Regions from separate parts of the Exiguobacterium sp. UBA5002 genome, predicted to be linked through region 2. Evidence: riboswitches for the same ligand, from Rfam matches in the RefSeq annotation. Region 2 holds a riboswitch; each other region holds the start of a gene.
The links. Region 2 has a riboswitch for S-adenosylmethionine ahead of B4C70_RS06495 (methionine ABC transporter ATP-binding protein). Riboswitches for the same ligand answer to the same signal wherever they lie in the genome.

Region 1 (3,281 bases), on a different contig from region 2:
CGGTCGCGTAAGATGCTGGAAAACAATTTGCACCGATTGCTGCGAGCTGTGGATGTTGTCCGACCGTTTCAATACACGTCGCAAGTGCCGTTCCTTCACTAATGTGCGTCGCATCTTGAAGCGAGAACGTCAGCCAAGCAGATACTTCCGGGAACGCTTCGAGAATCCCGAACAACACGACAGCTTCCTCAAGCGACGGAATTGTCTCGAATGCCAGCAGATCAGCCCCCGCTTCAATCAATGCTTCGATGCGTGGTCTGTGGAAGGCTTCTAGCACATCTGCTGACACACCATAATGACCGCGATACTCAGAACCATCTGCTAAGTAGGCACCATAAGGACCAACTGATCCCGCGATCAATGCGGCACTCTTTCCGCTACGCGTCCGTGCATCTTGCGCTAAGGTAACCGTTTGTCGAATTAACGCTTGTGCTTCCTCGGTCGTGATGTGACGTTGCTTGAATCCTTCGATACTTGCTTGATAGCTTGAGGTGATCGCAACATCGGCGCCCACTTCAAAGTAATCGTGATGGACACGCTCAATCTGTTCCGGTGCTTCAATTAAGAGGCGTGCCGACCAAAGTGGATCGTTCAGGTCGAATCCCTTTTGTTCGAGTTCGGTCGCAAGGGCACCATCTAAAATAAGAAAAGGAACTTCCTGTAATCGTTGGTCAACTGGATTTTTGATTCGGGACATCTTCAACACTCCGTTTCTGAGAAGAATTCGTGAACGCATGAACGACATAACAGATCACGATGAATGGGATACCGCAATACAAGGCGACTCGTTGCGTCGGATCAAATCCGATACCAATCAGGGAAATCAAACAGACGACGAAAGCGGCGATCGGTACCAATGGAAAGAGTGGTGTACGATAGACCAATTCGTCGACCATATGCCCTTCGCGGAGGAATTGTTTCCGGAAGCGATACTGCGCAACGCTGATACTCATCCAGACGACGACAACAGCAAGACCGGAAATCGAGACGAGCGCGATATAGACACTTCCTGCTGCATAGATGCTAGAAAGCAAAGCAAGTCCTCCGCCAAGCATGCTGAACAATACAGCTCGAAGTGGAACCCCACTTGGTGTCACCTGGGCGAAGAAGCGCGGAATCATGCGTTCGTTCGCAAGCGACCAAAGCATCCGGGAGGCAGCGTAAAGCCCAGAGTTCGCTGCCGATAAGATCGCTGTCAGAATGACGAAGTTCATCACGTCTGCCGCATACGGAATCCCGATTCGTTCAAACACGGCAACGAATGGACTTTCGAGCACGCCCTTCCCTTCCGTTGGCAATAAGACGGCTAATACGATGATCGTACCGACGAAAAAGAGGACGAGTCGCAAAATCGTTGTTCGGATCGCAAGCGGAATCGTCCGCTTCGGATCGACCGCTTCACCCGCTGCGACGCCGATCAATTCCGTTCCTGAGTAAGCAAAGTTCACGGCAAGCATCGTCATGAAGATCGCAAATGCCCCATTTGGAAACAATCCTCCTTCCGTTAAGGAAGAAAAGAATGGTGCCGGGCTACCATCTTGTAATGGGATGAAGCCAACGATGGCTCCCGCACCAAGTAAAATGAAAGCAATGATCGTCACGACCTTAATGGCGGAGAACCAAAACTCGACTTCAGCAAATACGCGGACCTTCAAGACGTTGATACCAAGGATCATCGCAGCGAATAATGCACTGAACACCCAGACTGGAATCGACGGGAACCAACGTTGCATCAAAATGCCTGCTGCCGTGAATTCTGAACCAAGGGCGACCGTCCACGTCAGCCAGTAGAGCCAGGCCACTGTATAACCGGTGCCGGGTCCAATGTACTTCGTTGCGTACTTATGGAATGATCCGGTTTCCGGCATGTGCACGGCGAGTTCACCGAGACTTAACATGACTAAGTAAACGACGACGGCCCCAATCAAGTAAGACAGAATCGTTCCGACGCGTCCTGCTTGTTCCAACGTATAACCTGTACTTAAAAATAATCCTGTTCCAATGACACCACCTAACGACAGCATGATCAGATGACGTGATTCCATCTTGCGTCGAAACGCTCCGCTCGTTTTCATGAATCCATTTCCTCCTCGTTCCACCTATTCCAAACAAAAAACGCATCCTCACGGATGCGTCGGTCGACAATTCGGAAATCTTATCGATCGGGTGCAGCACCCGCAGGAATTAGCACAGTATCTTTCGACCTGTTGCTGAGGTTTCATAGGGCCAGTCCCTCCACCTCTCTGGATAAGTATGTAATTGTTCCTAACCATATCAGAATGCAGATAATTCAGTCAACAGGCATTTCCCGATTTTTTTGATAGATCCATAAATTAGATTCAATCAGTTGAAGATGACGTGAAGAGCGTGTTTCGAGCAAAGTACTAAAGAAATGTTTCACTTCGACGGGCTGACCCTTTTCCATGTCCCGTAACATCGATGATTTCATCGTGTCTTCCATTGCATGCATCTGCTTCAGCAAGACCGCTTCTACATCGTCATTAAAGACTGCGCCTTGTTCTTCCATCGCTCGCTTCGCTTCCTTCATGACGTCTTGAATCATCTGATGACCAATTGGGTCCTTGCGAATTGGACCGATGGCAGAGCGAAATAGTGTCGTCACGCCCGCAAATGTCGAAATGAAGAGGTACTTTTGCCACATGTCATCCATGATATGCATCGAGTACGCCATCGGTGCCTTCGCTTTCGCAAAACGTGTTGCAATCTCCTCTAAACGCGCTGTTGGTTTACCGGTTCGTGAACCAAACAATAGCCGATGCGACGGGCTTGTCTGTACAATACGCCCTTCTGCATCAAGCGTCGATTCAATGAAGCAAAGTCCGCCCAGTACTCGATCTTCTCCGAAGACTTCTGTTAACCGTCGTATATGCTGCATGCCGTTCAACAAAGGAATGATGTACGTCTCGCTCGAAACAAATGGCGCAAGATCCTGTAGGACATCATCCAAGTGATAGGCTTTCGTCGAAAGTAAGACGACATCAAATGTGTGATTCAGTCGCATGTCTCGTGTCACTAACTGAGGCGTGATCATAACATCACCATGAGGACTAGTGATCTGTAACCCTGTCTTTTGTAATTGTTCATATCGCTTCGGACGGACGAGAAAGGTCACCTGTTCACCTTGCTCAGCAAGACGGCCCCCGAAATAACCTCCGACTGCTCCTGCACCTACAACTAAAATATTCATATGTACTATCTCCTCCTTACCCGTTCTGATTATTGATTACTCCTTCACCCTAACATATTTGGAATCGATTTCC
Region 2 (3,281 bases):
GATAAACAAAAAAGACGAACCGATGATGGTCGTCCTTTGATGTAACAGCTGTTCGCTTCTAAGTGAAGACGAATAGCTGTTTTTTTTTATCCCGTTTCCTGTGAGAAACGACTCGAGCGTTCGATGAAACGAATCGTCTCACGCACGATCAAATCCTGATCATGATCGAGGGTCGCGACGTGGTACGAGTTGAGGAGACAGTAGATTCGTTTATCATTCGTCCCGATGTGCTGGTGCAGATAATCCGAGCTCGACGGCGGAACGACGTGATCGGTCGCCGAGTAGAGAATCAATGTCGGCAGGAGAATGGATCCGAGGCGTCCTTTTGTCTCATCCATTAGACGGACGAGTTCGAACGCACAACGGCTCGGAACGAGGTCATAAATGATTTCGAAGGCTGCTCGCTTAATGTCCGGTGCCCCTTCCGGTAAGTACTGTGGACCGTCCTCGAACGAAAGTGCTTCATAGGATGGAACGGAGAGTGCGGCATTGATCGTAATGATGCCGGCAAACGGAATGCCGTCAGCAGCGAGCGACAACGCAAGCGTCGCACCCATCGATTGACCGATGACGAAGACTTGATCGCATGTTTCTTGTAAACGTTCATAGCCGTCTTGCAGGCTTTGCTTCCAACATCGAGCAGTCGATTGTTCAAACTCGCGGACGTTCGTTCCATGTCCACGTAAGCGCGGGGCATAGACGGTAAAACCTTCGGCAGCAAATGCCTCACCGACGTCCCGGACACTCTGCGGAGTGGCGTTAAAACCATGACAGATTAGAATGCCGATCGGTCCACCTTGAAGATAAAATGCTTCAGCACCAGTCAATACAGGATAGTTCATCATTACTATTTTTCCTCCATTCATGAAAAAAACTCGTCGACGTCACTGCTTGGACGCCCACGAGTTTTTCACCGTATCATCCAAAGCCGCGCTTTGCTGGTCGGAGCACCTTACAGATTGCAGGTTGCCGTGAAGTCATAGAGCCAGGTCTCTCGTTCACTCTTGATAAATATCATATTGGAATTGTCGGATTAATCATTGAAACGATGGTAGCACGACCGAAAATGACTTGTCAAATCGTTCTTGACGAATCATGATCCGTTCAGTAAGCTAACTCATAACTTGTTCATCCATCGATATGCGCCAAATGGATTATTTTTGAAAAGTTGGTTGACTTTTAAAGGTTCGACCCGTAATGTAAAAATTAGTTTTACGACATAAGCAACAACACAACAACACACATACGAATTTCATACCGCAATACTTATCCAGAGAGGTGGAGGGACTGGCCCTACGAAACCTCGGCAACAGACTCATTATGAGCACTGTGCCAATTCCATCAGACAGATGTCTGAGAGATGAGTGGAGTGGATTCTGCCACTGTGCGGATCCAGGTCTCTTCTTGTTTCTCAAGAAGGGACCTTTTTTGTTGAATGAAGGGGGAAAACGGAATGATTGCATTTCATCAAGTCAAAAAAACGTACGTCACGAAAGATCAGACGATTGCAGCGCTCGACGGTGTCGACCTGACGATCGAAAAAGGTGAAATCTTTGGGGTCATCGGTTTTAGCGGTGCCGGGAAAAGTTCACTGCTCCGCTGCGTCAATCTGTTAGAACGACCGACGTCAGGAACGGTGACGGTCGATGGGGAAGATTTAACGCAACTGTCTCCGAAAAAGTTACGCCAAGCAAAACAACGGATCGGGATGATCTTTCAGCACTTCAATCTGTTGAATGCGAACACGGTCTTTACGAATGTCGCGAAACCACTCGTTCTCGCAGGCGTCAAGAAAGACGAAATTCGCCGCCGGGTGACGGAGTTACTCGAATTCGTCGATCTCGCGGACAAAGCAGATCATTATCCGGATCAATTGTCGGGTGGGCAGAAACAGCGCGTTGGTATCGCCCGGGCACTCGCGACGCAACCTTCCGTCCTTTTATGTGACGAAGCGACGTCAGCACTTGATCCCCAGACGACACATCATATTCTTCAGTTATTAAAACGGATCAATGCCGAGTACGGGATCACGATTCTCTTGATCACCCACGAGATGGGCGTCATCCGGGAGATTTGCGACCGGGTCGCCGTCATTGAAGCTGGAAAGTTGATCGAGTCAGGAACGGTCTTTGATGTCTTTTCAAACCCGCAGACTGAGACAGCGAAAAATTTCGTTCGCTCCGTCATGCATGACGAGATTCCAGCGTCGATTCGTCAGTTGATCGAGTCCCGGAATGCGAATCCAATCTATAAGATTCACTTCCTTGGACATCACACCGGACAACCACTCTTATCGCAAGTCGCAAAACGCTTCGACGTCGATGTCAATATCCTGCACGGTAGCATCACGGAGTTGCAGGATACGCCGTTCGGCACATTACTCGTTGAACTGATCGGTGAGACGACAGAAGTGAAACGAGCGTTACACTACATCGATCAGGCGCAGGTAACCGTTGAGGAGGTGCTCGCTGATGCTAGTTAACTACAGTGATATCTGGACAGCATTCTTGCAGACGATGACGATGGTATCCGTTTCGCTCTTGTTCTCGACCTTGATCGGCTTACCACTCGGTATCCTGCTTGTCGTCACGCGAAAAGGAGCGTTACTTGAAAATGTTCCGTTGTTCACGTTCTTCAACAGTATCGTCAATATTTTCCGCTCGATTCCGTTCATCATCTTACTCGTCGCGATCATCCCGTTGACGCGCTTGATCGTTCAGACATCGATCGGAACAGAAGCCGCAATCGTTCCGCTCGTCTTTTACGCTGCACCGTACATGGCGCGTCTGATCGAGAGTTCTTTACTCGAAGTCGATAAAGGCGTTCTTGAAGCAGCAGAAGCGATGGGCGCGACACCGTTTCAAACGATTTTCCGCTTCCTCCTACCGGAAGCACTCGGTTCACTCATCCTGAACTTAACGATCGCGACGGTCGGCTTGATCGGGGCGTCGGCGATGGCAGGCGCCATCGGTGGTGGCGGTTTGGGTGACTTAGCAATTACTTACGGCTATCAACGGTTTGATACGAAAGTCATGATCATCACGGTCGGGATTCTCGTCATCTTAGTCCAAGGCTTACAGACGACAGGCAACATCGTCGCACGAAAAATCAGAAGACATTAATCAAGGGAGCGATTCAGCCATGAAAAAAGCAGTAGCAATTGGAGCAACACTCACGACGATTTTATTTGCCGGGTGCGCAGCATCAGGAGAAGACGAAAAGACGATCAAGCTCGGTGTCAGCGGTTCAGACACACAAGTTTGGGATTATGTCGCGAAAAA
Region 3 (3,281 bases), on a different contig from region 2:
AAATCATTCCCGCTTTAACAGTCGCTTTCGCAAGTGCAAGTGTTCTCGCTGCTTGCGGTTCGAATACCGATTCATCGACTTCAGATAAAACCCAGACAGAAGTCTATGCATCAACGTTCGCGACGGCTGCTATTGCCCGCGAAATCGGAGGGGATCAAGTCAACGTCAAGATGATCGTCCCACCTGGAGCAGACCCCCACTCTTACGAGCCGACGTCAAAACAACTCACCGAGATTGCTAAGGGCGACTTGTTCCTCTTAACCGGTACGACGCTCGAGCCGTATTCGAAAAAAATCCAGGAGAGTCTAAAAGGCACGGATGTCCGCTTCGTCGAGACGAGTAAGGACGTCAACTTACTAGAATCGGATGCTACACTCCATGCACATGAAGAAGAGGGGCATAGTGAAGACGAACATGCCCACGAAGAAGAAGGGCACGATGATCACGCAACGGATAAACCTGCGCATGAAGAAGAAGGCCATGACCACGGAAAATACGATCCACACGTCTGGCTCGATCCTACCAACGCAAAAGCAATGGCACGTTCCATCACAGTCGCTCTATCAAAAGAAATACCAAAAGACAAAGCGACATTCGAGAAAAACTTAAAAGCGTTCGATCAGCAAGCTGACGCACTAGATAAAGAATTCAAACAAGCCGTCGCTGATGGATCGAAAAAAGAACTTCTCGTTACGCATGCCGCTTACGGTTACCTCGCAGAACGATATGGTTTCACGCAACTGCCGATCGCGGGAATTTCTCCTTCCGATGAACCGTCACAAAAGCAACTGGCTGCTTTAGTGAAAGAAGCACGGATGCATGATTTGAAATACGTCGCGTTCGAAGAAACGGTCTCACCTAAGGTCGCACGTGTCATTCAAAAAGAAATCGGAGCTGAATCCGTGACGATTCATAATCTAGAGTCCGTCACGAAAGCACAGCAAAACAGCTCTTATTTTAAATTGATGGAAGAAAACGTCCAGACGTTAAAACAAGCACTTCAGTAAAGTACAGTTGACACGCGTTACTCAATGCGGTACGGTAAGAAACGTGTTTTAAACAATTGAATGACTTCTTTTTATCGCGAGAAACGGAGGGACTGGCCCAATGATGTTTCGGCAGCGGACGATTTGATTCGTACTGTGCCAAATCCAGCAAGCGAAAGCTTGAGAGATAAGAAGAGCGTCTTTATTTCATAAAGACCTCCTTCTTTCTTGCGAAGGGGTCTTTTTTGTATCTTTGAGAAACGAGGTGTCAACAATGAATGAAACGATCATGCCTAACAAATGGGCACTGCTTCCCCTCGTCGTATTCCTGGTCCTCTTCATCGGAGCCGGGATCTTCTATGACGACTTTTACAAATTTCCGATCCTTATCGCCGCATTGATCGCTTTGATCTTTGCTGCAATCACGACGAAAGGATCCATCAATCAAACGGTCGAACGAATCGCAACGGGTGCCGGAAATCCTGATATCATGATCATGGTCTTCATCTTCTTATTAGCCGGTACGTTTTCTGGAACGGCAGAAGCAATCGGTGCCATCGATGCAACCGTCAATGCTGCTTTGACGTTCCTACCTCCGTCATTACTGATGAGTGGTCTGTTCATCATCGCTGCCTTCATCTCGATGGCAATGGGAACATCGACTGGAACGATTGCTGCACTCGCGCCGATCGCCTTCGGTATTCATGAAGCGACAGGCATCAACGTTGCGATCGCAGCAGCGTCAGTCGTTGGTGGATCGATGTTCGGCGATAACTTGTCGTTCATCTCGGATACGACGATTGCTGCCGTCCGTACCCAAAAAACGAACATGCGCGATAAGTTCCGGACGAACTTCATGATCGTCCTACCGGCTGCTATTTTGACGGTCATCCTACTCGCATTCGTTTCTGGTTCTGGTGACGTCGTCGAAGCAAAAGCATTTGAATTCTACAAGTTGATTCCATATCTTGCTGTCATCGTCCTTGCACTATTTGGCGTCAATGTCATTCTTGTCTTAATTGGTGGTACGTTACTCACCGGCATCATCGGTATGATTGATGGTAGTTTCGGCTTGAGTGGCTTCGTCCTCTCGATGTCAAAAGGAATGATGGGCATGGCGGAAATCTCCATTTTGACGCTCCTCATGGGTGGTCTCGTCAGCTTGATCACGTTCAACGGTGGAATCGTCTACTTGAAAGAGACGTTGACGCGCAAGATTTCTCAGCGTCGCGGTGCCGAATTCAGTATGGCAGCACTCGTCAGTGCGACGAATCTCGCAACGGCGAACAATACGATCTCGATTCTCGTCGCTGGACCACTGGCAGCTGAAATCGCTGATACGTATGAAGTCGATCGCAAGAAATCAGCGAGTATTCTCGATATCTTCTCTTGTGGGATTCAAGGTATCATTCCGTATGGGGCGCAACTCTTGATTGCAGCAGAATTGACGAAAACGGCTTCACCGGAACTGATTCCGTATCTGTTCTATCCGTTCCTGCTCTTCGTCTGTGGATCGATTGCCATCATCTTCGGTTTCCCACGTCCAAAGAAATCAGTTGCTCAACAAGAAAAAATCTCTTCTTAACAAACGACAGGTCCGATCGCTATGATCGGACCTGTTTCGTTATTTTTTCTGCTTCGCTTGTCGTTCTAAAATCAAATACGCGATTGCTGGAAGTGGAAACTGAACGAGTCCCGCGCCTCCCCATACCCACGGGTTACGTCCTGATTTTCGTACACTGAAAAATAGGCTAACTGCTTGCGTGACCAACAAGGCACTAATACTAAGCCAAGCTCCCTTTGATAGCTTTTTATTCTTTTGAGCCATCCTTTCTCCCCCTCTTTCTGACATACGGTCAGATGTGATGAATTCTCTTTTATTTTAACCCATTCTATTCCTCCATGAGCATGGAAACGGACGGTTTCGTTCGTTCGTGCTAAACTAAACGAGCAAATCTAAACTACGTTTTATGAGGAGGAGTAACACATGCAATACGCAAAACTTTCAAACGGTATTACGATTCCCCAAATTGGATTCGGTGTCTGGCAAGTAGACGAAGAGACAGAAGCACCCGCTGCTGTTGCTGAAGCATTACGTGTCGGTTATCGTCATATCGATACGGCTGCTGTCTACAAAAACGAGCGCGGTGTCGCAAAAGGAATCAAGGAAAGCGGCGTGAAACGTGAGGATCTCTTCTTAACGTCAAAAGTCTGGAACGATGATATTCGTGCCGGTCGGACGAAGGAAGCATTCGCAGAATCGCTCGAACGTCTCGAAACAGATTATCTTGACCT

Region 1: another riboswitch for S-adenosylmethionine. It lies ahead of B4C70_RS14620 (amino acid permease); the one in region 2 lies ahead of B4C70_RS06495 (methionine ABC transporter ATP-binding protein).
Region 3: another riboswitch for S-adenosylmethionine. It lies ahead of B4C70_RS04205 (Na+/H+ antiporter NhaC family protein); the one in region 2 lies ahead of B4C70_RS06495 (methionine ABC transporter ATP-binding protein).

The regions. Positions count from the first base shown of each region.
Region 1 covers NZ_DGYQ01000048.1:62,917-66,197, reverse strand. The annotation lists gene mmuM (homocysteine S-methyltransferase) at 1-697, opposite strand, end outside; gene B4C70_RS14620 (amino acid permease) at 672-2,075, opposite strand; SAM riboswitch class I at 2,153-2,254, opposite strand; gene B4C70_RS14615 (ketopantoate reductase family protein) at 2,291-3,208, opposite strand.
Region 2 covers NZ_DGYQ01000023.1:105,978-109,258, reverse strand. The annotation lists gene B4C70_RS06505 (thymidine kinase) at 1-5, shown strand, start outside; gene B4C70_RS06500 (alpha/beta hydrolase) at 87-845, opposite strand; SAM riboswitch class I at 913-1,014, opposite strand; SAM riboswitch class I at 1,264-1,367, shown strand; gene B4C70_RS06495 (methionine ABC transporter ATP-binding protein) at 1,454-2,482, shown strand; gene B4C70_RS06490 (methionine ABC transporter permease) at 2,472-3,122, shown strand; gene B4C70_RS06485 (MetQ/NlpA family ABC transporter substrate-binding protein) at 3,142-3,281, shown strand, end outside.
Region 3 covers NZ_DGYQ01000019.1:14,615-17,895, forward strand. The annotation lists gene B4C70_RS04200 (metal ABC transporter solute-binding protein, Zn/Mn family) at 1-1,007, shown strand, start outside; SAM riboswitch class I at 1,076-1,180, shown strand; gene B4C70_RS04205 (Na+/H+ antiporter NhaC family protein) at 1,261-2,571, shown strand; gene B4C70_RS04210 (hypothetical protein) at 2,611-2,814, opposite strand; gene B4C70_RS04215 (aldo/keto reductase) at 2,974-3,281, shown strand, end outside.